DNA from 3 places in the Streptomyces sp. NBC_00483 genome. Region 3 is predicted to be linked to each of the others. Evidence: riboswitches for the same ligand, from Rfam matches in the RefSeq annotation. Region 3 holds a riboswitch; each other region holds the start of a gene.
What was found. A riboswitch is a leader RNA that binds a small molecule or an ion and turns the genes downstream of it on or off. The one in region 3 is predicted to bind cyclic di-AMP.
Positions count from the first base shown of each region.

Region 1: another riboswitch for cyclic di-AMP. It lies ahead of OHA73_RS26340 (C40 family peptidase); the one in region 3 lies ahead of OHA73_RS36305 (LysM peptidoglycan-binding domain-containing M23 family metallopeptidase).
Region 2: another riboswitch for cyclic di-AMP. It lies ahead of OHA73_RS23600 (M23 family metallopeptidase); the one in region 3 lies ahead of OHA73_RS36305 (LysM peptidoglycan-binding domain-containing M23 family metallopeptidase).

Region 1 covers NZ_CP107880.1:5,840,721-5,848,206, reverse strand. The annotation lists gene OHA73_RS26350 (M23 family metallopeptidase) at 1-1,128, shown strand, start outside; gene pcrA (DNA helicase PcrA) at 1,161-3,656, opposite strand; cyclic di-AMP (ydaO/yuaA leader) riboswitch at 3,885-4,036, shown strand; gene OHA73_RS26340 (C40 family peptidase) at 4,045-5,244, shown strand; gene OHA73_RS26335 (hypothetical protein) at 5,332-5,685, opposite strand; gene OHA73_RS26330 (C40 family peptidase) at 5,986-7,029, shown strand; gene OHA73_RS26325 (class I SAM-dependent DNA methyltransferase) at 7,041-7,486, opposite strand, start outside.
Region 2 covers NZ_CP107880.1:5,267,437-5,274,922, reverse strand. The annotation lists gene OHA73_RS23610 (PrsW family intramembrane metalloprotease) at 1-150, shown strand, start outside; gene OHA73_RS23605 (aldo/keto reductase) at 169-1,122, opposite strand; gene OHA73_RS23600 (M23 family metallopeptidase) at 1,257-2,309, opposite strand; cyclic di-AMP (ydaO/yuaA leader) riboswitch at 2,321-2,456, opposite strand; gene OHA73_RS23595 (PP2C family protein-serine/threonine phosphatase) at 2,700-3,761, opposite strand; tRNA gene OHA73_RS23590 (tRNA-Met) at 4,031-4,104, opposite strand; gene OHA73_RS23585 (alginate lyase family protein) at 4,190-5,413, opposite strand; gene OHA73_RS23580 (ATP-binding protein) at 5,739-7,486, shown strand, end outside.
Region 3 covers NZ_CP107880.1:8,140,738-8,148,223, forward strand. The annotation lists gene OHA73_RS36290 (ABC transporter ATP-binding protein) at 1-543, shown strand, start outside; gene OHA73_RS36295 (ABC transporter permease) at 540-3,065, shown strand; gene OHA73_RS36300 (tyrosine-protein phosphatase) at 3,166-3,963, opposite strand; cyclic di-AMP (ydaO/yuaA leader) riboswitch at 4,347-4,517, shown strand; gene OHA73_RS36305 (LysM peptidoglycan-binding domain-containing M23 family metallopeptidase) at 4,521-5,303, shown strand; gene OHA73_RS36310 (SGNH/GDSL hydrolase family protein) at 5,477-6,304, shown strand; gene OHA73_RS36315 (TetR/AcrR family transcriptional regulator) at 6,347-6,985, opposite strand; gene OHA73_RS36320 (APC family permease) at 7,200-7,486, shown strand, end outside.

The DNA.
Region 1 (7,486 bases), 2.3 Mb from region 3:
TTCGAGACCCAGAGTTTCGAGTTCCAGGGGTACGAGGCCCAGCACTTCGAGGCCCAGGGCTTCGAGACGCAGAGCTTCAGCACGCACGACATGCTCGGCGCGCCCGACCCGCACGACACGCAGGGCTTCACCCACACCTTCGAAGCCCCGGTCTTCGGTACGACCGCTTATGACACGGGCGCGTACGACGCCACGCAGTGGAACGCCTCGGACGCCACCGGCACCGCAGAGCCCCAGCCCCAGCCCGAGCCCGAGCCCGAAGCGATCGCGGAGTCGGCCCCCGAAGCGGACCATGCGCACGGGCCCGCCCTCGACCTCGACTCCGCTCCCGAGCCCGCCCCCGCGACCCCGAAGCCTACGACACGCAGGGCCGGGAAGAACGTCTCCCGTGGCCGCGCCGGCCGCCGTCGTCCGGTCAAGCGGTCCGCGCTCGTCACCGTCGTCGTGCCGTCGGTCTGTGTGGTCGGCGTCGCCGGGATCGCCGCGGCGAGTGTCGGCGGCAGCGGGGACGACGGCAAGGAGACGCAGGCCGCGGCCGCTACGGACGCGCAGGCCGTGAAGCCGGCCGTCGCCAACAACAAGCTGGACTCGCAGCTGAAGGATCTCTCCGCCGACGCGGGCGACTTCGCCGACCGGGCGAGCCGCACGCAGGAGCGGATCGACCTCAAGGCGAAGCAGGAGGCGGCGCGCAAGGAGGCCGCCGAGGAGGCCGCGCGCAAGGAGGCGGCGCGGCCCAAGTTCGTGCTGCCGGTGAAGCAGCACGGGCTGAGCGCCTTCTTCGGGCAGGCCGGCGTCAACTGGATGTCCCAGCACTCCGGCATCGACTTCCCCGTCTCGTACGGGACTCCGGTGATGGCCGCGACGGACGGCACCGTGAAGACGCAGTGGAACAGCGCGTACGGGAACATGGCCATAGTCACCGCCAAGGACGGCACGGAGACCTGGTACTGCCACCTGTCCTCGCACACCGTGATGAACGGTCCGGTGAAGGCCGGTGACGTGATCGCGCGGTCCGGGAACTCGGGCAACTCGACCGGCCCGCACCTGCACTTCGAGGTGCGGCCCGGCGGCAGCGCGGCGATCGACCCGCTGCCGTGGCTGCGCAGCCACGGCCTCAACCCGAACTGAGCCGCCCCCCGTAGAGAGCGGCCGCAGCGCGACTACAGCTTCTCGACCGGCGCGTACCGCAGCAGCAGACGCTTCGGCTTCGGGTCGCCGAAGTCGATCGACGCCTCCGACTTGTCGCCCGTGCCCGACACGCCCACCACCGTGCCGAGCCCGAACTGGTCGTGCGTGACGCGGTCGCCGACGGAGAGGGCCACCACCGGCTTGTCGCCCGCGCGGCGCGTGGCGAAGGCCGGCGTCGAACCCGTACGGGAGCGCGAGGACGACAGGGACGCCGCGATGCCGCCACCGATGCTCTTGGTCGAGGCCGCAGGCGTGGACGGTCCTGTGCGCTTCCAGTCCAGGTGCGCGGCCGGGATCTCCTCCAGGAACCGGGAGGGCGGGTTGTACGAGGGCTGGCCCCAGGCGCTGCGCATGGAGGCGCGCGTCAGGTAGAGGCGCTGCCGCGCGCGCGTGATGCCCACGTACGCGAGCCGCCGCTCCTCCTCCAGCTCCTTGGCCTGGCCGAGGGAGCGCATGTGCGGGAAGACGCCGTCCTCCAGGCCGGTGAGGAAGACGACCGGGAACTCCAGGCCCTTGGCGGTGTGCAGGGTCATCAGCGTGATGACGCCGCTGCCGTCGTCGTCCTCGTCGGGGATCTGGTCGGAGTCGGCGACGAGCGCGACGCGCTCCAGGAAGTCGGAGAGCCCCCCGCCGCCCGTCTCGGACTCGCCCTCCGCCGTGTCCTCGCCCGCGGCGGACTCCTGCTCGAACTCCAGGGCCACGGCGGCGAGTTCCTGGAGGTTCTCGATGCGGGTCTCGTCCTGCGGGTCGGTGGAGGCCTGCAACTCGGCGAGATACCCCGTCCGTTCGAGGATGGCCTCCAGGACCGTGGCCGGGCCCGCGCCCGACTCCACGATCGTGCGGAGGTCCTCCATCAGCGTGTTGAACCGCTTCACGGCGTTCGTCGAGCGGGCCGCCATCCCGTACGCCTCGTCGACGCGGCGCAGCGCCTGCGGGAAGGAGATCTTCTCGCGCTGGGAGAGCGCGTCGATCATCGCTTCGGCGCGGTCGCCGATGCCGCGCTTGGGCACGTTGAGGATGCGGCGCAGCGGCACCGAGTCCTCGGGGTTGGACAGCACGCGCAGATAGGCCAGGACGTCCCTGACCTCCTTGCGCTCGTAGAAGCGGACGCCGCCGACGACCTTGTAGGGCAGGCCGGTGCGGATGAAGATCTCTTCGAAGACACGGGACTGCGCGTTCGTCCGGTAGAAGATCGCCACGTCGCCCGCCAGCGCGTCGCCCGCGTCGGTGAGCCGGTCGATCTCGTCGGCGATGAACTGGGCCTCGTCGTGCTCGGTGTCCGCGACGTAGCCGGTGATCTGGGCGCCGGGCCCCTCGTTGGTCCACAGGTTCTTGGGCCGACGCGACTCGTTGCGCTCGATGACCGCGTTCGCCGCGCTGAGGATCGTCTGCGTGGAGCGGTAGTTCTGCTCCAGGAGGATCGTCTTCGCGTTGGGGTAGTCGTCCTCGAAGTCGAGGATGTTACGGATCGTGGCGCCGCGGAACGCGTAGATCGACTGGTCCGCGTCACCCACGACGCACAGCTCGGCCGGGTCCGCGTCCTCGCCCTCGGTGGGGCCGACCAGCTCGCGCACCAGCGCGTACTGCGCGTGGTTCGTGTCCTGGTACTCGTCGACCATGACGTGGCGGAAGCGGCGGCGGTAGTGCTCGGCGACGTCCGGGAACGCGCGCAGCATGTTCACCGTCGTCATGATCAGGTCGTCGAAGTCCAGCGCGTTCGCCTCGCGCAGGCGCGCCTGGTACATCGCGTAGGCCTGGGCGAGGGTCTTCTCGAAGCCGTCGGCCGCGGTCGCCGCGAAGTCCTCCTCGTCGATCAGCTCGTTCTTGAGATTGCTGATCTTGGCGCTGAAGGACTTCGGCGGGAACTTCTTCGGGTCCAGGTCGAGGTCGCGGCAGACGAGCGCCATGAGCCGCTTGCTGTCGGCGGCGTCGTAGATCGAGAAGGAGGACGTGAAGCCCAGCTTCTTGCTCTCCCGGCGCAGGATGCGGACGCAGGCGCTGTGGAACGTGGAGACCCACATGGCGTTCGCGCGCGGGCCCACGAGGTCCTCGACGCGCTCCTTCATCTCGCCCGCGGCCTTGTTCGTGAACGTGATCGCGAGGATCTGGCCGGGGTGCACTTCGCGCTCGGCGAGCAGGTACGCGATGCGGTGCGTGAGGACGCGGGTCTTGCCGGATCCGGCGCCCGCGACGATGAGCAGCGGGGTGCCGCCGTGCGTGACGGCCGCCTGCTGGTTCTCGTTCAGCCCCTCCAGGAGGGTGGCCGCGCTCAGGACCGGGCGCGGGGCGCCGTCCCGGTAGTGCGTGTCCCTGTCTTCGGGCGCGCCGAGCCTCCCGCCGAACAGGTCGTCCGGCATCGGCTCCGGTGCCCCGTCGTCGTACTCGGGGTCCGGAGGCGGCGGCGGGGGCTCCTCCGCACCGTTCTTCTGGAGGCCGGTCAGGAAGCTGTCGTCAAAGAGGCTGCTCATCGCTCTCCGAGTCTAGGCCGCCCCACTGACAACCCGTGGCTGCCTTCGGAACTCCAAGGGCCCTGCTCCGAACTCCATGGGCTCTCCTCGGAACTCCGAGGGCCCTCCAGAGGCCAGATCACGAAAATGTATCGGGCATATCGAACATCAACCTTCACAGCAGCCACACGAGTTGGCTACGGTGCAGCCGGGCAGCCCGTCCCCCCGCCCGCGGATGTCGCGGCGAACGGGCAGCCCCCGCTGAGTTCCGTACGCCGTAAGGCAGGGAACCGGGGACCCAACCGACCTTGGGGTGAATCGGTCAGCCGACCGTAGGGCAGCCTTCCGCGTACCACGCCCGAACCCGACAGCTAACCCGGTAGGCGGAGGACGGAAGGAGTCGCCTGCCTTGGCGTCGCACCGCAAGCCCCGCAGCCGTTCCCGGATCACCGGCGGCCTTCGCACGACCCCCGCGGTCGGCATCACCACCGCCGCCCTCACCTCCGTGGCACTGCTCTCGCAGACGGCACAGGCCGCGCCCGCGCAGCCGTCGTCCAAGCCGCGCCTCGAAGAGGTCCAGCAGAAGGTCGACACCCTGTACCGGCAGGCCGAGGTCGCCACCCAGAAGTACAACGGGGTGAAGGAGCGGACCGACTCCAAGAAGCAGCAGGTCGACAAGCTCCTCGACGATGTCGCCCAGCGCACCGACGACATGAACACGGCCCGCCAGAAGCTCGGCAGATACGCCGCCGAGCAGTACCGCTCGGGCGCGGTCAGCGACACCGCGACCATGTTCCTCGCGGACGACCCGGAGGACTACTTCTCGCAGCGCCAGCTGATGAGCCGGCTCACCGACGAGCAGAAGAAGTCGGTCGACGACTATCAGGCGCAGGCGCGCGAGACCGCGAAGAAGCGCACCGAGGCGCAGTCGAGCCTCCAGGACCTCACCGAGTCGCAGACCGAGCTGAGGTCGACGAAGGAGACCGTCCAGACGAAGCTCTCCGACGCGCGCAAGCTGCTGGCCGACCTGACGGCCAAGGAGAAGGCGCGGCTCGCGGCGATCCAGAAGGCCAAGGAGGAGGCGGCCCGCAAGAAGGCCGCCGAGCTGGCCGCCAAGCAGAAGGCCGCGGAGGCGAAGCGGAAGGCGGCCGAGGAGGCCGCGCAGAAGGAGCAGGAGTCGTCCGGCTCCTCGGGCTCGGGTTCCTCGGGCTCCTCCGGCTCCGGTTCCTCTTCCTCGGACGCCTCGTACGCCACGAAGGCCGCGCAGGCGCTCGCGTTCGCCAAGTCGCAGGAGGGCAAGCCGTACGTGTGGGGCGCCACGGGCCCGGACTCGTACGACTGCTCGGGCCTGACGCAGGCGGCGTGGAAGTCCGCGGGGATCTCGCTGCCCCGGACGACCTGGGACCAGGTCGAGGTCGGCAAGACGGTGCCGCTCTCCGACATCCAACCCGGTGACCTGGTGTTCTTCTACGACGACATCAGCCACGTGGGCCTCTACATGGGCGACGGCATGATGGTCCACGCGCCGAAGCCGGGCGCGGTCGTGCGCGAGGAGTCGATCTACTACGACGGCACGTCGTCGATCCACAGCGTGGTGCGGCCGGCCTGACCCCACACAGAAGGGCCCGGCAGGTGCGACCTGCCGGGCCCTTCTGTACGTCTTGGTACGCGCTTGTACGTCTTGGTACGCGCTCGCTCAGGTCCAGAGCACCGCGATGAAGATGTTGACGACGGTGAGCGCGCCGACCGTGATGAAGAGGCCCTTCTCCGCCTTCTCCTCGTCCCGCTTCACGTAGACGATGCCGAGGATCACGATCAGGAGCGCGAGCTTCACGCCGATCTTGATGTTGTTCACGGTGCTGCCGTCGGCCTGGTTGAGGCCGACCAGGGCGACGCCGGTCACCAGCATGGTCAGGGCGCCGTGCAGCATCGCCTTGTTGAAGCGGGCCGCGCCCTCCTTCATCGCCGACATCTGCGTGAGGAAGCCGCCGAGCAGCGAGGCGATGCCGATGATGTGCAGGCCGACGAAGAGGTGGATGAGTACGTCCATGGCTCGGAGCCTAACCGGACGCCCATGGCCCACTACGGGCACCCCTTTGCCACTCTGTTATCACTCTCCGCCACCATCCGTAACAAACAGGCCAGTTGCGAACAATCCGACACCAACCCGTTACGCAGAGGTTTAGCGTCCTTCCTCAGGTGACCGGCTCCCCACCGCCGCCCGGGCCAGGGGCGGCAGTCGGACACCCCGCCGAGAAAGGTCCGGCGGCGGCCCGCTCCCCTGTGCGGGCCGCCGCCGGACGCGCGACCGGGGGCCGTGCGATGCGTACGGCGCCCAGAGGAGGACCTTGTGCCGGCAGCTCATCGAAAGCCCCGACCGCGTTCGCTCCGCGGTGGGGGCACGGCCCGCACCGCGGCCACGCTCGCCCTCGCTTCCGCGGCCACCGTCACCGCCCTCGATGGCGGGGCGGCGCACGCGGAGCCCGAGCTCGGCCCCGCACAGGTGCGGGCCAAGGTCGACAAGCTGTACCAGGAGGCGGAGGTCGCCACCCAGAAGTACAACGGGGCGAAGGAGAAGGCGGACGGGGCGCGGAAGAAGGTGGACGCCCTCCAGGACGAGGCGTCCCGGCGCACCGAATCGCTCAACTCCCAGCGGGAGAAGCTGGGTTCGGTCGCGGCCTCCCAGTACCGCACGGGAGGCGTGGACCCGTCGGTCCAGCTGCTCCTCTCCTCCTCCCCCGACGCCTATCTCGACAAGGCGTCCCTCACGGAGCGCGTCGGCGCGCGGCAGGCCGCCGCGGTCACCCGCGTACAGGGCGAACTCCGCGAGATCGACCAGCTGCGCGGCGACGCCGACGGCACGCTCTCCGAACTGCGCGCCAAGAAGGCCGAGTTGGAGGACAACAAGAAGAAGGTGAAGCGAAAACTCGCGGAGGCCCGGCGCCTCCTCGACCGCCTCACCCCTGAGGAGCGCACCGCCACCCCCGCGACGAGCGAGCGCTCCTCCCGCTCGGCGGAACGCGCCGACCTCTCCCAGGCGCCCAACTCCCGCGCCAAGGAGGCGATCTCCTTCGCGTACGGCGCACTGGGCAGCCCCTACGTATGGGGCGCCACAGGGCCCTCCTCCTTCGACTGCTCGGGCCTGACGATGGCCGCGTACAAGGCGGCCGGGGTCTCACTCCCCCGCACGACGTACTCCCAGATCGACGCGGGCCCTCGTATCCCGAAGTCCCAACTCCAGCCGGGCGATCTGGTCTTCTTCTACTCCTCGATCAGCCACGTGGGCCTCTACATCGGAGGCGGCAAGATGATCCACGCCCCGAACCCGAGCGCACCGGTACGGGTGGCCCCGATCGACGAGATGCCGTTCGCCGGGGCGACGCGGGTGGCATGACGCCGCACCGGTCACACGGGCTTCTCCCACACCGACACGTGCTGCCGGCTCTCGCCCGTGAAGGGCTCCCGGGTCCACCCGTCCCACCGCTCACGCAGCCGCAGCCCGGCGATCCGCGCCATGAGGTCGAGCTCGGCGGGCCAGACGTAGCGGAAGGGGATGGTCCAGTAGGACCCCTTCCCGGTCCCGGGATCCACCTCCACATAGTTCGAGCTCATGGCTTGCGTGGCGACGTCATAGCGGTCTAAGGCCCACCGGTTCTCGCTCACCTCGAACGGCACGGCCTCCTGCCCGTACGGCAGCAGCCGCAGGTCCGGCACGCTGGTCTCGATGACGAAGCAGCCGCCGGGCGCGAGATGCGCGGCGGCGTTGCGGAAGCAGTCGACCTGCGCGTCCTGCGAGGTCAGATTCATGACGGTGTTGAAGACGAGGTACGCGAGGGTGAAGTCCGGGCGCC
Region 2 (7,486 bases), 2.9 Mb from region 3:
CCGGCGCTCGCGTACGGCTCCCAGATCGCGGCGCCGATGTGGCTGCCCCCGGTGTACGCGGGCCCACTCGCGCAGGGCCCCGCGTACACACAGGGCCCCACGTACACGCAGGACCCCGCGTACATCTACGACAACCCGTACCGCTACTGAGACGCGGCCGTCAGCCGGTTACTGAGACGCCGCCGTCAGCCGGTCGAGCTCCGCCTGCGTCAGCTCCACGTCCGCCACCGCGAGCAGCGCCGGGAGCTGGTCGACGATCCGCGCGGACGCGATCGGCGCCGCCACCGTGGGCTGCGCGGCGAGCCAGGCGAGGGCGACCGTCGCGATCTCGGCGTCGTGCGCCTGCGCGATCTCGTCGAGGGCGGTCAGGACCTTCTGGCCGCGCTCCGTCTCCAGGTACGCGCCGGCCTTCGCGGCGCGGGCGCTGTCCACCTGCTGCCCCGGCCGGTACTTGCCGGTAAGGAAGCCGGACGCGAGCGCGTAGTACGGCACGGCCCCGAGGCCCGCGCGGGCGGCGACGTCCTGCAGTTCACCCTCGTACGTGTCGCGCGAGACGAGGTTGTAGTGCGGCTGGAGCGCGACGTAACGGGCGAGGCCCTCGCGGTCGGAGAAGTCGAGGGAGGCCTGGAGGCGCTCGGCGGAGATGTTGGAGGCGGCGATGTGCCGTACCTTGCCCGCCTTCACCAGCTCGTCGAGGGCGCCGATGATCTCCTCGACCGGCACCTCGGGCTTGTCGTAGTGCGTGTAGTACAGGTCGATGTGGTCGGTGCCGAGGCGCTTCAGGGAGGCGTCGGCCGCGGCCTTGATGTTCGCGGCGGACAGGCCCTGGAACTCGGGGTGCTGGCTGCCCTTGGTGGCGATGACGACGTCGTCGCGGCGGCCGCGCGAGGCCAGCCACTTGCCGATGACGGTCTCCGACTCACCGCCCCGGTTGCCGTCCACCCACGCCGAGTACACATCGGCGGTGTCGATGAAGTTGCCGCCCGCGGCGACGTACGCGTCGAGCACCTCGAAGGACGTGGCCTCGTCGGCGGTCCAGCCGAACACGTTGCCCCCGAGGGACAGCGGGAAGACCTCGAGGTCGGAGGTGCCGAGCTTGCGCAGAGAGCGAGAGGAAGTCATGCCCCGCCTCAACACCCGCACGGAATAAGGTATTCCGCGATCACACCGGAGATTGCCCTAAGAACCCCAGGAGTGGGCAAACCGGCAGCCCTGACGTCGGGGGGTGAGCGCCAGGACCGCCGGAGCTCATGTGCTCAGGGGGTGAGGCCCTTGTCGCGCAGCCACGGCGCCGGGTCGACCCCGGTGGACTGCCCGTCGGGGTGGACCTCCAGGTGGAGGTGCGGCCCGGTGACGTTGCCCGTGGCGCCCACGCGGCCGATGACATCGCCCGTCGAGACCTTCTGGCCCGCGCTGACATTGAGCGAGGACTGGTGGCAGAACCACAGCTCGGTGCCGTCGTCGAGGGTGAGGATCGTGCGGTAGCCGTACGCGCCCGCCCAGCCGGCCTCCGTGATCGTGCCGGAGTGGATGGCGCGGATCGGCGTACCGGTGGAGGCCGCGAAGTCGAGGCCCGTGTGGTAGCCGGAGGACCACATGGAGCCGGGCTGACCGAAGGTGCCGGTGAGCGTGTACGAGGCGACCGGGAGCTTGAAGCTCTTGGCGAGCTTGGCGAGACGCTCGGCCTCCGCCTTGCGGCGGGCCTCCGCCTCGGCCTTCTTCTTCGCCGCGAGCTCCTTGGCCTTGGCCACGTCCTGCTTGGCCTCGGCCTCGGCGGCCGCCTGCTTCGCGGCGGCCTCCTCAGCGGCCTGCTTCGCGGTGGCGTCGGCCGCGTCCTGCTGCGTCTCGGCCTGCTGCATGATGCGGGCCCGCAGCGCCTCGCCGGCGCCGGTCTGCCCGTCGGCGGCCTCGGCCTGAGTGATACCGGCGCCGCTCAGCGGGGAGGCCGTGGCGCCTGAGTCGGAATCGGAGTCCGAGCCGTCGGATATCAGCGAGCCCACGCCCGGCAGCGACTTGGCCTCGGGCAGCGAGTCCTTGACCGCGGACAGGTCGGGCATGGAGATGTGGACCGGCGGCTTGCCGCCCTGTGCGGTGGCGATGCCGCCCGCACCGACGGCGGCGACCACGCCGACGCCGAGAACAGTGGAGCTGCGAGCGAATCCACCACGGCGGCGGGCTACGCGATGCCTGCCGCGGACGGGAGCGATGGACTCCTCGGTGGGGTTCCACTCCTCCCAGGTCTCCTGCTCGACGCCGGAGTCGTCTTCGGGGCCGTAGAAGAAGTTGGGGGCAGGCCGGTTCGACGCCACGGGGGCGCTCTCCTTTCCTTCCTTCTCGCCTACCGGGTTAGCTGACGGGTTCGGAGCAGGAAGGTCTCCTACGAACACCAAAGGTGTCCGATTCACCCCAAGTTGATGGTTCCCCGGTTCCCTTGCGGGATTAAGCGTGTGCGCACGGAGCCATCTCTTGTGACGGCTGGGACGACCGCGCTGCGTTATCGAACGTTAATAGACAGCAGACAGTAATTCCAAGCGCTTCCCACTGATCGTTCACGACTCTGGCCAGGACTTATCGGGACATGAGGGGGCGGAATCGGGCGAGTTGATCGCATGTCGCAAACGTCCACGCAACTGATGGTGCGTCAATTGTTATGCGGAGCGACGCCGTTCGACTACCTCTGGTAACAACGATCAAGGAACTCAGCCGCGCCGCACGGCGAGCAGCGCCATGTCGTCCTTCGTCCCGTCGCCCGTGTGCGCGCGCACCTCGACGGCGAGGGCCGCGAGGAGTTCCTCGGGCCCCGGGAAGACGCGCCCGGAGAGCCGGACCGCCGGATCGTAGAAGCGGCCGCTCGGGTCGCGCGCCTCGGAGAGCCCGTCGGTGTAGAGCAGCAGCGTCGCCGCGGACGGGAACGCCGCCTCGACGGCCCGGTCGGGCCAGCTGCCGAGTTCGCTCATGCCGAGCGGCAGCGCCGCCTGGCACGGATCGAGTGCGCGTACGGTGCCGTCGCCGAGCAGCAACAGCGGGCTGGGGTGGCCGCGGTTGAGGACGCGGACGAGCTCGACGCCGTGCGGGATCTCGGCGAGCACCGCGGTGGTGAAGCCCTCGAAGTCGTCGATGCCGCTGCGCCGGGTGCCCTCGCGGGCCAGGGCACGCTCAAGGCGCTGGGCGACCGCCTCCAGGGAGCCCTCCTGCTCGGCGGCCTCCCGGAACGCGCCGATGACGACGGCGACCGCGGCGACCGCGCCCATGCCCTTGCCGCGCACGTCGCCGACGATGATCCGGATGCCGTGCGGGGTGTCCTGGACCGCGTACAGATCACCGCCGATGAACGCGCCTTCCTGCGCCGCCTCGTAGCGCGCCGCGATCACGAAGCCGCCGAGTCGCCGGGCCGGTTCGGGCAGCACCGCCAACTGCGCGGCCTGCGCGATCTCACGGGCGGAGGCCAGCTGCTCGTAACTTCGGTAGACGATCCGGTTGAGCAGACAGGCCAGCAGGCAGACGGTGGCCACGGTGACGATCTCGGTGACGAACACCGAGTCGAGGTTCTCCGTGAAGCGCAGGTGCACGGCGGTGATCGCGCCGATCGACACCACGCCGACCAGGATCGTCGCGCCGAGCGAGAAGAACGGTGCGGCCACCAGCGGCGCCGCGCTGAACAAGGGGGCGCCGGGGAAGCCGCTGGGAGTGACGTACTCGTAGACCGCGCCGCCGATGACGAGCAGCAGGGGCAGCAGCCGCAGGAAGAGCCGGACGCTCACGTTCTCGGAGCCGTGCCGCCTCCGTCTCCCGCCGGTACCTCCTGTTCGCTTCCCCACCACTCGTCTCCTGCCGTTCCCTGCCAGCTTCCGGCGTCTCACCAAGAGTTCCTGCACGGGGACGCCGGGGCGAGCAGGACTGGGCCGTACGGGTGGGGAAAGTGACGTGCGCAACACCGGCGGTACAGGGGTGCCACGGGGTGGCACAGCGGCATCGCGGCAGAAAAAAACCGAGGCCGGAATCTCGATGAGATTCCGGCCTCGGCCTTCAGTAGCGGGGACAGGATTTGAACCTGCGACCTCTGGGTTATGAGCCCAGCGAGCTACCGAGCTGCTCCACCCCGCGCCGTTGTGTTCACAACTCTACGCCATCAGGGGGAGAGAACGCGAATCGCTTCCCACGAGGCCCACGCGGCGACCCACGCCACGGCTCACGCGGCGGCGTGTGTGAGCGTCTCCCACGCCACGAACAGGTCGTCCGTCCCCTCGGGACGCTGCTTGTGGGTGAGCTTCTCGGTCTGCGGGAGGTCCATCTTCAGCCGTCCCTTCAAGTGCTGAAGGCCCACCTCCGTGTCGGGCCCCATGTCCCGCTGCACCTTCCCGCCGCACAGCCAGGACGGGGCCTTGGTGCCCAGCTGGTACTTCGAGTGCAGTTCGAGCGCGGCGGCGAGCCGGTCCTTCACCTCCCCGTACAGGTCGACGCCCTGGTGCCAGGCGGTCTCCGCCATGTGGGAGGTGGCGGCGAGGGAGTAGCTGGCGTGCTTGAAGTTGCGGCAGGTCTCCTGGGCGAGCCCGTCCTTGAAGGTCCTCTGCCCGAACCAGTACGTCTGCAGTTCCTTCGGGGTGTCGATGCCGCTGCCCTTCGGTTTCACCGGCAGCGGCCCGTCGGAGGACAGATAGAAGTACGCGGGGACGCGGTTGCGGAAGTGTCCGACGGCCTGGTCGAAGGCCTTCTGGTCGTTGAGGTGGACGGCCATGCTCATCGTCGCGTCGGCCATCACCAGGTCCCAGTTGCCGTTGAAGTCGGCGGAACCGCCCCGCACTTCGGGCAGATAGGCCTCGCGCAGCATCCGCTGGAACTTCAGCTCCTGCCCGTCCGGCCAGTCCTTGTACGTGTACTGCATCAGCTCGGCGGCCTTCGCCCAGGACGTGCCGGCCCAGGCGGCCTGAAGCCCCGCGTTGTCCGCGGTGTGGCCGGTGATCTTGTCCGCCCAGGCGTTCATGATCTCGACGGCCTTCGCGGCGTGGGCCTTGTCGCGGGTGACGTTCCACAGCAGGGCCTGCGTATAGGCGGCGATGGCGTCCTCGCGCTCCTCGACGCAGCCCTGCCCGGCCTCGGCGTCGAAGGGGCACTCCACGGTCGCGTACGGCTTGGCCTTGTAGTCGAGGTCGGCGTACTTGCTGTCGCTCATCTCCTTGTACGCGGAGATCCACGGCTCCTGCTTACGGGCCACGTGGTCGCGTACCGCGGCCAGTTGACTCTTGCCGACCAGGACGCCCGGGTGCGCGAAGGAGTCGCCGGAGGGCCGGTGCTCGGGGTGCGCGCCCACGTCGGAGTCGGTCCGCGTGGACCCGCCGCACGCCGTCGCGGCCACCACCAGCAAGGGGACGAGGCTCCCCAGAAGAACGCGTCGCGTCCGTGCGCCCGCTGCCATGCAACACCTCCGGTCGGATCATTGGCAGCCTGACGCCTGCGGGCGGGGACCGCAGGATCTGATGCGCCGGTCGGGAACGGGCCACGTGCGGCCTTCCTCACGGGCCACGTGTCGCCTTCCTCGCTCCTCTTGCGCGCTTCTTGCGCTCTTCTTGGGGCCTTCGAACTTCTTCTGACTCTTTCGGACTCTTCCGGACTCTTTCGGACTACGGGGGCCGACTCCGAGCCGCGCCGACTACGGTGCTTCTCCTCCCTGCCGACCTGTTCACCGGGAAGAGGCGATCGCAGTGAAAGCTGAGCGGCGCCCAGGTGATCTTCCGATCGAGGTGACGAGCTTCGTCGGCCGGAGCGAGGAGATCGGGGCGGCCACCCAACTCCTCGGCAGGGTCCGCCTGGTGACCTTTCTCGGGCCCGGCGGCGTCGGCAAGACCAGGACCGCGCTGCGCGTCGCCGGCCAGCTGGCCGGGGGGCTCGACGGCGGCGTCTGCATGGTGCAGCTGTCCTCCCTGAAGGACCCCGATCTGCTGGCGCACTCGGTGTCGGCCGCCCTCGGCCTGCCGGAACAGCCGAACCGCTCGCAGCTCGACGTCCTCGTGGACCACCTGGAGGACCGGGAACTGCTGCTGGTGCTCGACACCTGCGAGCACATCGTGGACGCCTGCGGGATGCTCGCCGACGTCCTGCTGCGCACCGCGCCCTCGGTGCGGATCCTCGCGACCAGCCGCGAACCCCTGGACGTACCCGGTGAGCACACCTTCCCCCTCATGCCGCTGGCCGTGCCCTCCGCACAGGACGGGCAGCCGATCACCACCGACGCCATGCAGCTCTTCGCCGACCGCGCCGCGGCCGTGGTGCCCGGGTTCGTACTGAGCGACGGCAACCGCGGGGCCGTCGCCGCCCTGTGCCGACGGCTCGACGGGATCCCGCTGGCCATCGAGCTGGCGGCGGTGCGGCTGCGCGCCCTGTCCCTCGAACAGATCGTGGACCGCCTCAGCGGCCGGTTCCGCGTGCTCACCGGCGGCAGCAAGGTGGCCCTGCCGCGGCACAAGACGCTGCGGACGGCCATCGACTGGAGCCACGATCTGTGCTCGCCGCAGGAACGGCTGCTGTGGGCCCGGCTCTCGGTGTTCGCAGGCGACTTCGACCTGCCGTCCGTGGAGGACGTCTGCGCCGACGACGCGCTGCCCGCCGAGGAGGTCGTCGAGCAGCTGATCGGGCTCGTCGACAAGTCGGTGGTCCTGCGGGCCGACGACGCGGACGAGGTCCGCTACCGGCTGCTCGACACCCTGCGCGAGTACGGGGCGGAGCAGTTGGCCGAGCGCGCCGACGGGTACGCCGTGCAGGTGCGCCACCGCGACCACTACCTGGAACTGGCCCGGTGGTTCGAGGCCGAGTGGGCCGGCGACGAACAGATGCCGCGCTTCCACCGGCTGCTGCGCGAGCGCGCGAACCTGCGGGTGGCGCTGGAGTTCTCCTACTCCTCGGCGCAGGAGGCCCACACCGGCCTGACGCTCGCCACGACGCTGTGGGCGTTCTGGTTCTGCGCCTCACGCCTGTCGGAGGGCCGGTACTGGCTGCACAAGGGGCTCGAACTCGTACCCGAACCGGTCGCCGAGCGCTCCATGGCCCTGCGCTACGCGGGCTGGTACGCCGCCATCCAGGGCGACCACTCCCCCGAACTGCCGCTGATGCTGGGCGAGGCCTGCGACATCGCCGTACAGCTCGGGGACGAGCGGCTGCACGCGCACGCGCGGGCCATCCTGGGCTGCGTCCACATGGCGATGGGCCGACCCGAGGCGGCGGTGGAGCTGTACGAGGCCGCGCACGTCACGCTGCGCGAACTCGACGACCAGGTCGGCATCCTCATGTACGGGTACCACCTGGGCTTCCTGCACATGCTGCTGGGCGATCTGGCAGCCGCCTGCGACAACTGCGACGTCACGCTGTCCATGGCCGGCCCGGAGGAGCGCTGGAACCGGGGCTGGGCCGCCTGCCACAAGGCGGTCGCCCTGTGGCTGATGGGCGACCACGAGGAGAGCGCGCGGCTCGCCCGCGTCGGCGCCCGCTGCAAGTA
Region 3 (7,486 bases):
ATGAGCGAGAACCGGCTCACCGAGCTGCGCCGCAGCCGCCTCGGCTTCGTTTTCCAGGCGTTCAACCTGCTGCCGTCGCTGACCGTGGAGCAGAACGTGCTGCTGCCCTTGCGTCTCGCCGGGCGCCGCCAGGACCGCCGCCGGGCGGCCGCGATGCTCGCGCAGGTCGGACTCGCGGACAAGGCGCGGCGCCGGCCCGGCGAACTCTCCGGTGGCCAGCAGCAGCGGGTGGCCATCGCCCGCGCCCTGGTCACGAACCCCGACGTGGTGTTCGCCGACGAGCCCACCGGCGCCCTCGACACAGGCACCGCCGCCGAGGTCCTGGGCCTGCTCCGCAACGCCGTCGACCACCTCGGTGCCACCGTCGTCATGGTCACGCACGACCCGGCCGCGGCCGCCTGGGCCGACCGCGTGCTGTTCCTCGCCGACGGCGCCTTCGCCGACAGCCTGGAGCGCGGTTCGGCGGAGCAGATCGCGGCGCGGATGGCGACGCTCGCCGCCCGCACCTCCCGCGCGGGCGCGATGGCGGGGGCGGCGGCATGAGGAGCCTTGGCCCCAACGGCCTCGCGCGGGCGGCCGTACGCTTCAAACCCGCCTCGTTCGCAGGCACATTCGTCGCGCTGCTGATGTCGGCTCTGATCGTCGCGGCCTGCGGCACCCTGCTGGAGACGGGTGTACGTGCTTCGGTTCCGGCGGAGCGGTACGCGAGGGCGCAGGTCGTGGCGGCGGCCGACCAGTCCGCGCGGGTCGTCGCCGACACCGTCGACGGTCCCGAGGAATCCGCGTACCCGCTGCCGGACACCGCGCGCGTGGACGCGGGGCTCGCGGCGAAGGCGGCCCGGGCGCCGGGTGCCGAGGCGGCGGTGGCGGACTTCACCTTCCCGGTGCGGCAGGGCTCCTCCTCGCCCAGCACGCTCACCGGCCACGGCTGGGGCTCGCACGCCTTCACCGGGACCGCGCTGTCGGCGGGCGCCGCGCCGCGCACGGGAGAGGTGGCGCTCGACGCCGCCGCGGCCCGAAGCGCGAAGGTCGGCGTCGGCGACACTGTGACGCTCGAAACGGCGGCGGGACGCGCGGAGTTCAGGGTGTCCGGTCTTGCCGAGGCCGGGGCCGGGGACACCACGGCGGCAGGCACGGCGGCCAGCGGCGGAGCCACGGCCTGGTTCGCCGATGCGGAGGCCCCGGCGCTGTCCGGGCACCCCGGCAAGGCCGACGCCATCGCCGTACTGGCCAAGGACGGCGCGGACACCGGCGCCCTCGCCACCGCCGTCGAGAAGGCCCTGACCGGCTCCGGCGCACAGGTGCTCACCGGTGACGACCGCGGCGAGGTCGAGGACCACGGCCTCGCGTACGCCAAGGAGACGCTCACCGCACTTGGCGGTTCCTTCGGCGGGATCGCCACGCTGGTCGCCGTCTTCACCGCGGCCGGCACGGTCGCCCTCTCCGTCGGCCAGCGCACCCGCGAGTTCGCGCTGCTGCGTGCTGTCGGCGCCACCCCACGGCAGATCCGCCGGGCGGTCGCCTCCGAGGCGCTGCTCGTCGCGCCGCTCGCCGGGGTGCTCGGGTGCCTGCCGGGCATCGGGCTCGCGCACTGGTGGTTCGGGCAGCTGAAGGACCGCGGGGCCGTCCCGCAGGCGGTCGAGCTGCACGTCTCGTGGATCCCGCTGGTCGCGGCCGTCGGGACCGGGCTGCTCACGGCGCTCGGTGCCGGGTGGATCGCCGGGCGCAGGCCCGCGAAGATCAAGCCGGGTCAGGCGCTCGCCGAGGCCTCGGTGGAGCGGCTGCGCCCGGGCGTCATCCGTACGGTGCTCGGGGTCGCGGCCCTCGGCGGCGGATCGGCGCTCGCCGGCGTCGCGGCCTCCACCGCCGGAGCCGACGCGGCGAACGCCTCGCTCGGCGTCGTCATGCTCTTCATGCTCGCCGTCTCGCTGCTCGGCCCGCTGGTGGCCCGGCTGTGCGCGGCGCTCTTCGGCCTACTGCTGCGCGGGGGAGGGGCCTCGGCCTCGCTGGCGGCCGCCAATTCCCGGTCGAATTCCCGGCGGTTGGCCTCCGCGATCACGCCGATCGTGCTGGCGATGGCCTTCGCCTCGACGCTGGTCTTCATGCACACGAGCGAGAGCAAGGTCTCCGCGGACCAGTTGCGCGAGGGCATCACGGCGGACCACGTCGTCACCAACCCGGCGGGCCTGCCCGCGGGCGCCGCCGACCGGGCCGCCCACGCTCCCGGCGTGGACGCGGCCGTGAGCCTGCTCGACACGCAGGTGCTCGTACCGGTCGACTCGGGCGGCGAGACGTCGTTGCAGGCAACGGCGACCCAGGGCATCTCGGGCTCCGGCGCCGAGCTGGCCAAGGTGCAGGACCTGGATGTGCGCGGCGGCAGCCTGGACCGCGTGGGCGCGGGCCGCATCGCCATCGACAAGACCCTTGCCACGGCGGCGAAGGTGAAGGTCGGCGACAAGCTGCCGCTCTACCTCCCCGACGGCACGAAGGCCCGCCCGGAAGTCGCCGCGGTCTACGGCCGGGGCCTCGGCCTGGCGGCGGTGACCATGGACCGCGCGTCCCTGGCCGGCCACGTCACCTCGGGCTTCGACGGCACGCTACTGGTGCGCGGCGGCGATGCCGAGCCGCTCACCGCACTGGGCAGGGTCACCGATGCCTCGGGCTATGCCGTCGCGCAGAGCGTGGACAGCGAACTGGGGGCCTGGTCCAACTACATGATGGCCGCGGTCCTGGGCGGCTTCGCCGCCGTCGCGGCGGTCAACACCCTGGTGATGACGGTCCTGGACCGCCGTCGCGAACTCACCGTGCTCCGCCTTGTCGGCTCCACGCGCCGCCAGGTGCTGCGGATGCTCCACTGGGAGAGCCTGCTGGTGTCGGCGGCGGGGGTGGCGCTCGGCACCACCATCGCGCTGATCACGCTGACCCCGATGATGCGCGGCATGACGGGGGAGTCCCCGTACATACCACCGCTGCTGTACGGCACGTTCGCCGCGAGCGCGGTGTGCCTCGGTCTGCTCGCCGTAACCCTCCCTGCCCGCGCGGCACTTCGCGACAGGGAGGGGTGACGTCGGGTCCGCGGCTCGGGCCCGGGGCCACGGCTCAGGCCCGGGCTTCGGTCGAGAGGGCGGTGGCGGGCCTCAGGTGCCGGGCCTCAGGTGCCGGGCCTCAGTCGAGAAGGCGCTCGCGCAGCCGCTCGCGCGTCGCCGAGGTGAGCTTCAGGCCCTCTTCGAGGTAGCGGTCCGTGCTGCCCCACAGTTCGTCGATCGTTTCGAGGCCCGCGTTGAGGTATTCGATGCGGGCGTCGAAGAGCGGGCTGAGCAGCTCCATGATCTCGGCGGAGTAGGCGTCCTTCGCGGTGGCGCTGCGGCGCACGTCGTAGCGGCGGTGCTTCTCGTTGGACTTGAGGTAGTCCGCCTCGATGGCGTCGCGCTCCACGCCCACCGCGAGCAGCGTCACCGCGATCGACAGGCCCGCGCGGTCCTTGCCCGCCGCGCAGTGCATCAGCGCGGGGAGGCCGTCCTCGGCGAGGGAGTGCAGCACGCGGCTGTGCTCGGCGGTGCGCTCCTTGATCATGGTGCGGTAGGAGTCCACGAGCCGGTTCGCCGCGCGGCCCTCGGAGAGGATCTGGCGGAGCTGGTCGATGTTGCCGTCGCGGACCATGGTCCAGAATTCGGCGCCGTCGGCCGGGTCGTTGAGCGGCAGGTTCAGATTGCGCACGCCGGGCAGTTCGACATCCGCGCCTTCCAGCTTCTGGTCCGCTGCGTTGCGGAAGTCGAAGACCGTGTGCAGACCGAGGGAGGAGAGGAAGGTCGAGTCCTCGGCCGTGGCGTGGGCGAGGTGACCGCTGCGGAACAGTACGCCCTGGCGCACGCGCCGGCCGTCCACGGTGGGCAGGCCGCCCACATCTCGGAAGTTGCGCACTCCGGTCAGCTCGGGCTCGGTGGACGGTGCGTGCTGCGTCACAGGGGCTCCTCCCAATCGGTGCACCGGCGTTGGGTCGCCGGCGGGCGCGCTCATGACGATACGACATCGGTTCCACAGGCAACCATCTGTCCGATTCGCCCCGTTCTGTATCAACTGTGCATGGATCGAAGGGGCTTGTGGGCGTGTGCGTGACCGGCTTCATGTTCGTGACGCTGCGTGCCGGGCGGCCCGGATTGCCTCCCCAGTGATCCCCGAAGGTATGGCGTTGGTAAAGCGAGAAATGTCGACGCAGGGTTACACAGGGAAGCCTCAGAAACCCAAGGAATTGCCGTCGCAGGTGAATTCGGGGTTTGTCGTCGCCATTGCCGTTCGCCTACGGTCACCAATCAATCCGGTCGGAACGCCTAGTCCTGCCGCCGCCCGGATTCCTTTCGACTACCCGTCACGGCAGGAGCGGGGGACCCACACGCACGACGCCGCGTAGGGATTTCCCGAAGCGGCTTGGGGTGAAGCCGTGCCCGTACCCCGGGCGCGGCCGGGCATCTCCAGCCCGAACCCGACAGCTCACCTCGTAGGCGACGGAGAGGAAATTCAGCATGCCCGCAAAGGGAAAGCACCGCCTTTCGACCTCCCAGCGCATCGCCCGTGTCGCCGCCGTCGCCTCCGCCGGTGGAGCCGCGCTCGCCCTGCCGCTGATGGGCGCCACCGGCGCGCAGGCCGCGACGTCCGGCGGTACCGCCGACGCCACGACGTACACCGTCAAGGCCGGTGACACGCTCTCGAAGATCGCCAAGGCGCAGGACGTCGACGGCGGCTGGAAGAAGCTCTACGAGGACAACAAGGACGCCGTCGGCTCCGACGCGGACCACCTCAAGATCGGCGTCAAGCTCGCCGTCGGCGGCGCGGCCGACAGCGACTCCGGCTCCGAGGGTGCGGCCACCGCCACGCAGGCGAGTGCCAAGACCACCGCCTCCGGCGACTACGCGGCGCCGGTCGACGGTGCCAAGGGCACGGGCTACGGCAGCTCCGGCTCCATGTGGTCCAGCGGCAGCCACACCGGCGCCGACTTCTCGGTGCCGACCGGCACCTCCGTGAAGGCGATCGCCGACGGCACCGTCGTCTCGACCGGCTCGGGCGGCGCGTACGGCAACGAGGTCGTCGTCGAGCACGCCGACGGCCACTTCTCCCAGTACGGCCACCTGTCCTCGATCGGCGTCGCCCAGGGCGACACCGTGACGGCCGGCCAGGAGATCGCCAAGTCCGGCGCGACGGGCAACGTCACGGGACCGCACCTGCACTTCGAGGTCCGCACCACCGCGGACTACGGCTCGGACATCGACCCGATCGCGTACCTGAGCGAGCACGGCGTGAACGCCTGAGGCATCTCGTAGCGGTCGCGACCGCTCGCTCACTTCGGCGCCCGGGGCTGTCCCCCGGGCGCCGAAGTGCGTTCCCGCGCTTATTCCCCAGGTGGCGAGTGGGTTATCTCACCACGCGTCAACCCCTGGCTACGGTCGCGTAGGTCACAGTCGAGGGTGAAAGATGTGTGGTCGTGGCAAACGAATCGAGAGCACTCACGGAGACACTCAACGGCACGATCCGGTCCTACGCGGCCGTGGGCGACAGCTTCACCGAAGGAGTCGGTGACCCCGGGCCCGACGGGAAGTTCGCGGGCTGGGCCGACCGGCTCGCCGTCCTCCTGGACGACCGCGTCCCCGAGGACACCTTCAAGTACGCGAACCTGGCCGTGCGCGGCAAGCTCCTCGACCAGGTCGTCGCGGACCAGGTCCCGAAGGCGGTCGAGCTCGCCCCCGACCTGGTGACCCTGGTCGCCGGCGGCAACGACATCATCCGCCCCGGCACCGACCCGGACGACGTGGCCGAACGCTTCGAGAAGGCCGTCGCCCGGCTCTCCGACGCCGTGGGCACCGTCATGGTGGCCACCGGCTTCGACACCCGTGACGTGGCCGTGCTCAAGCACCTGCGCGGCAAGATCGCCACGTACAACATGCATGTGCGGGCGATCGCCGACCGGCACGGCTGTCTGATGCTCGACCTGTGGTCCCTGAAGTCCATCCAGGACCGCAGGGCCTGGGACGACGACCGCCTCCACCTGTCGCCCGAGGGGCACACGCGGGTGGCGCTGCGCGCCGGTCAGGCGCTGGGCATCGACGTGCCGGCCGACCCCGAGCAGGCGTGGCCGCTGCTCCCGCCCCGCGGCACGTTCGAGGTGCGGCGCGACGACATGCACTGGGCGCGCGAGTTCCTGGTGCCGTGGATCGGGCGCCGGCTGCGAGGCGAGTCCTCCGGCGACCGGGTACAGGCGAAGGGCTTCGTGGACCCGCACGCGGTGAAGGCGCACCTGGAGGCGGCGTCCTGACGCGTTGAACCTCGGCGGTGCGGTGGCGCTGACGGCCTCCCGTCAGCGCCCCGCCCCGGTCAACTCCGCGCGCTCGAGCCCCAGTTCGCGGGCGAGCGCCTCATCCACCCACTCCTGCATACGGGCCCGCGAAACCGCGGCCGGCCTGGCGCGCCCGTCGTCGTATGCCGTCAGCTGCACGGCGAGCCCGTCGAGCAGCGCCGTGAGCCGCAGCGCCGCCGCCATCGGGTCGGGGCAGACGAACTCGCCCGCCACCACGCCCTCGGCGACCACCTCGGCGAGCGCCGCCTTCCACTGCCGGTCGAGGTCCCGCGTGACCTCCCGCAGCGCGGGCTCGCGCAGCGCCGCCGCCCAGCCCTCGATCCACAGCCGCCACCCCTTGGCCTGACCCGTCGGCGCGTACCAGCGCACCGCGGCGCGCAGCCGCTTCAGGGCCGTCGTGCGGCGACCGAGCAGCTTGCGCAGATGGGCCAGGTCGCTCTCGGCGGCGTGCGCGAACGCGGCCGCGACGAGCTTCTCCTTCGTCGAGAAGTGGTACAGCACCAGCGCGTTGCTCACGCCGAGCGCCGATGCCACGTCGGCGATGCGCACGGCGGCCACCCCGCGCACCTCGATCTGCTCGATGGCGGCCTTCAACAGCTCTTCGCGCCGCTCGGCCACGCTCAACCGGACTCTGGTCACGCCGCAAGCCTAGTTGTTCTCGGGTGTCGACTCGTTCACGTGCAGGACTCTTGACGCCTCGCAGTCGTACAGGTCACAGTCGCATCACGTTCCACTACTGACTGTCCGTTCAGTCAATAAGTCGGTCGGTCGGGGGTAAGCGCGGCCTGAGCAAAACCCGAAGTGCTGTCAGTGCCGTCCTCGTTCGTTCTCGCTGTTCTCGCCAGGAGCAATCGTGACCCAAGCGCCATCCCTCTCGCCGACCCCGCCCGCCGGGGACGAGCCCGACCTCTCCGAAGGCTGGGGCGAGCAGCGCTCACGGCTGCGCAAGGATCTGCGCCGGCTGGACGTGCTGTTCTTCCTCATCTGCACGCTCGTCGGCCTGGACACCATCGGATCCGTCGCCGCACAGGGCCCGCAGGGCCTGACCTGGATGGTCATCCTGGCGGTCCTCTTCTTCCTCCCCTACGGGCTACTCGTCGCCGAACTCGGCTCGGCCTTCCCCGTGCAGGGCGGCCCGTA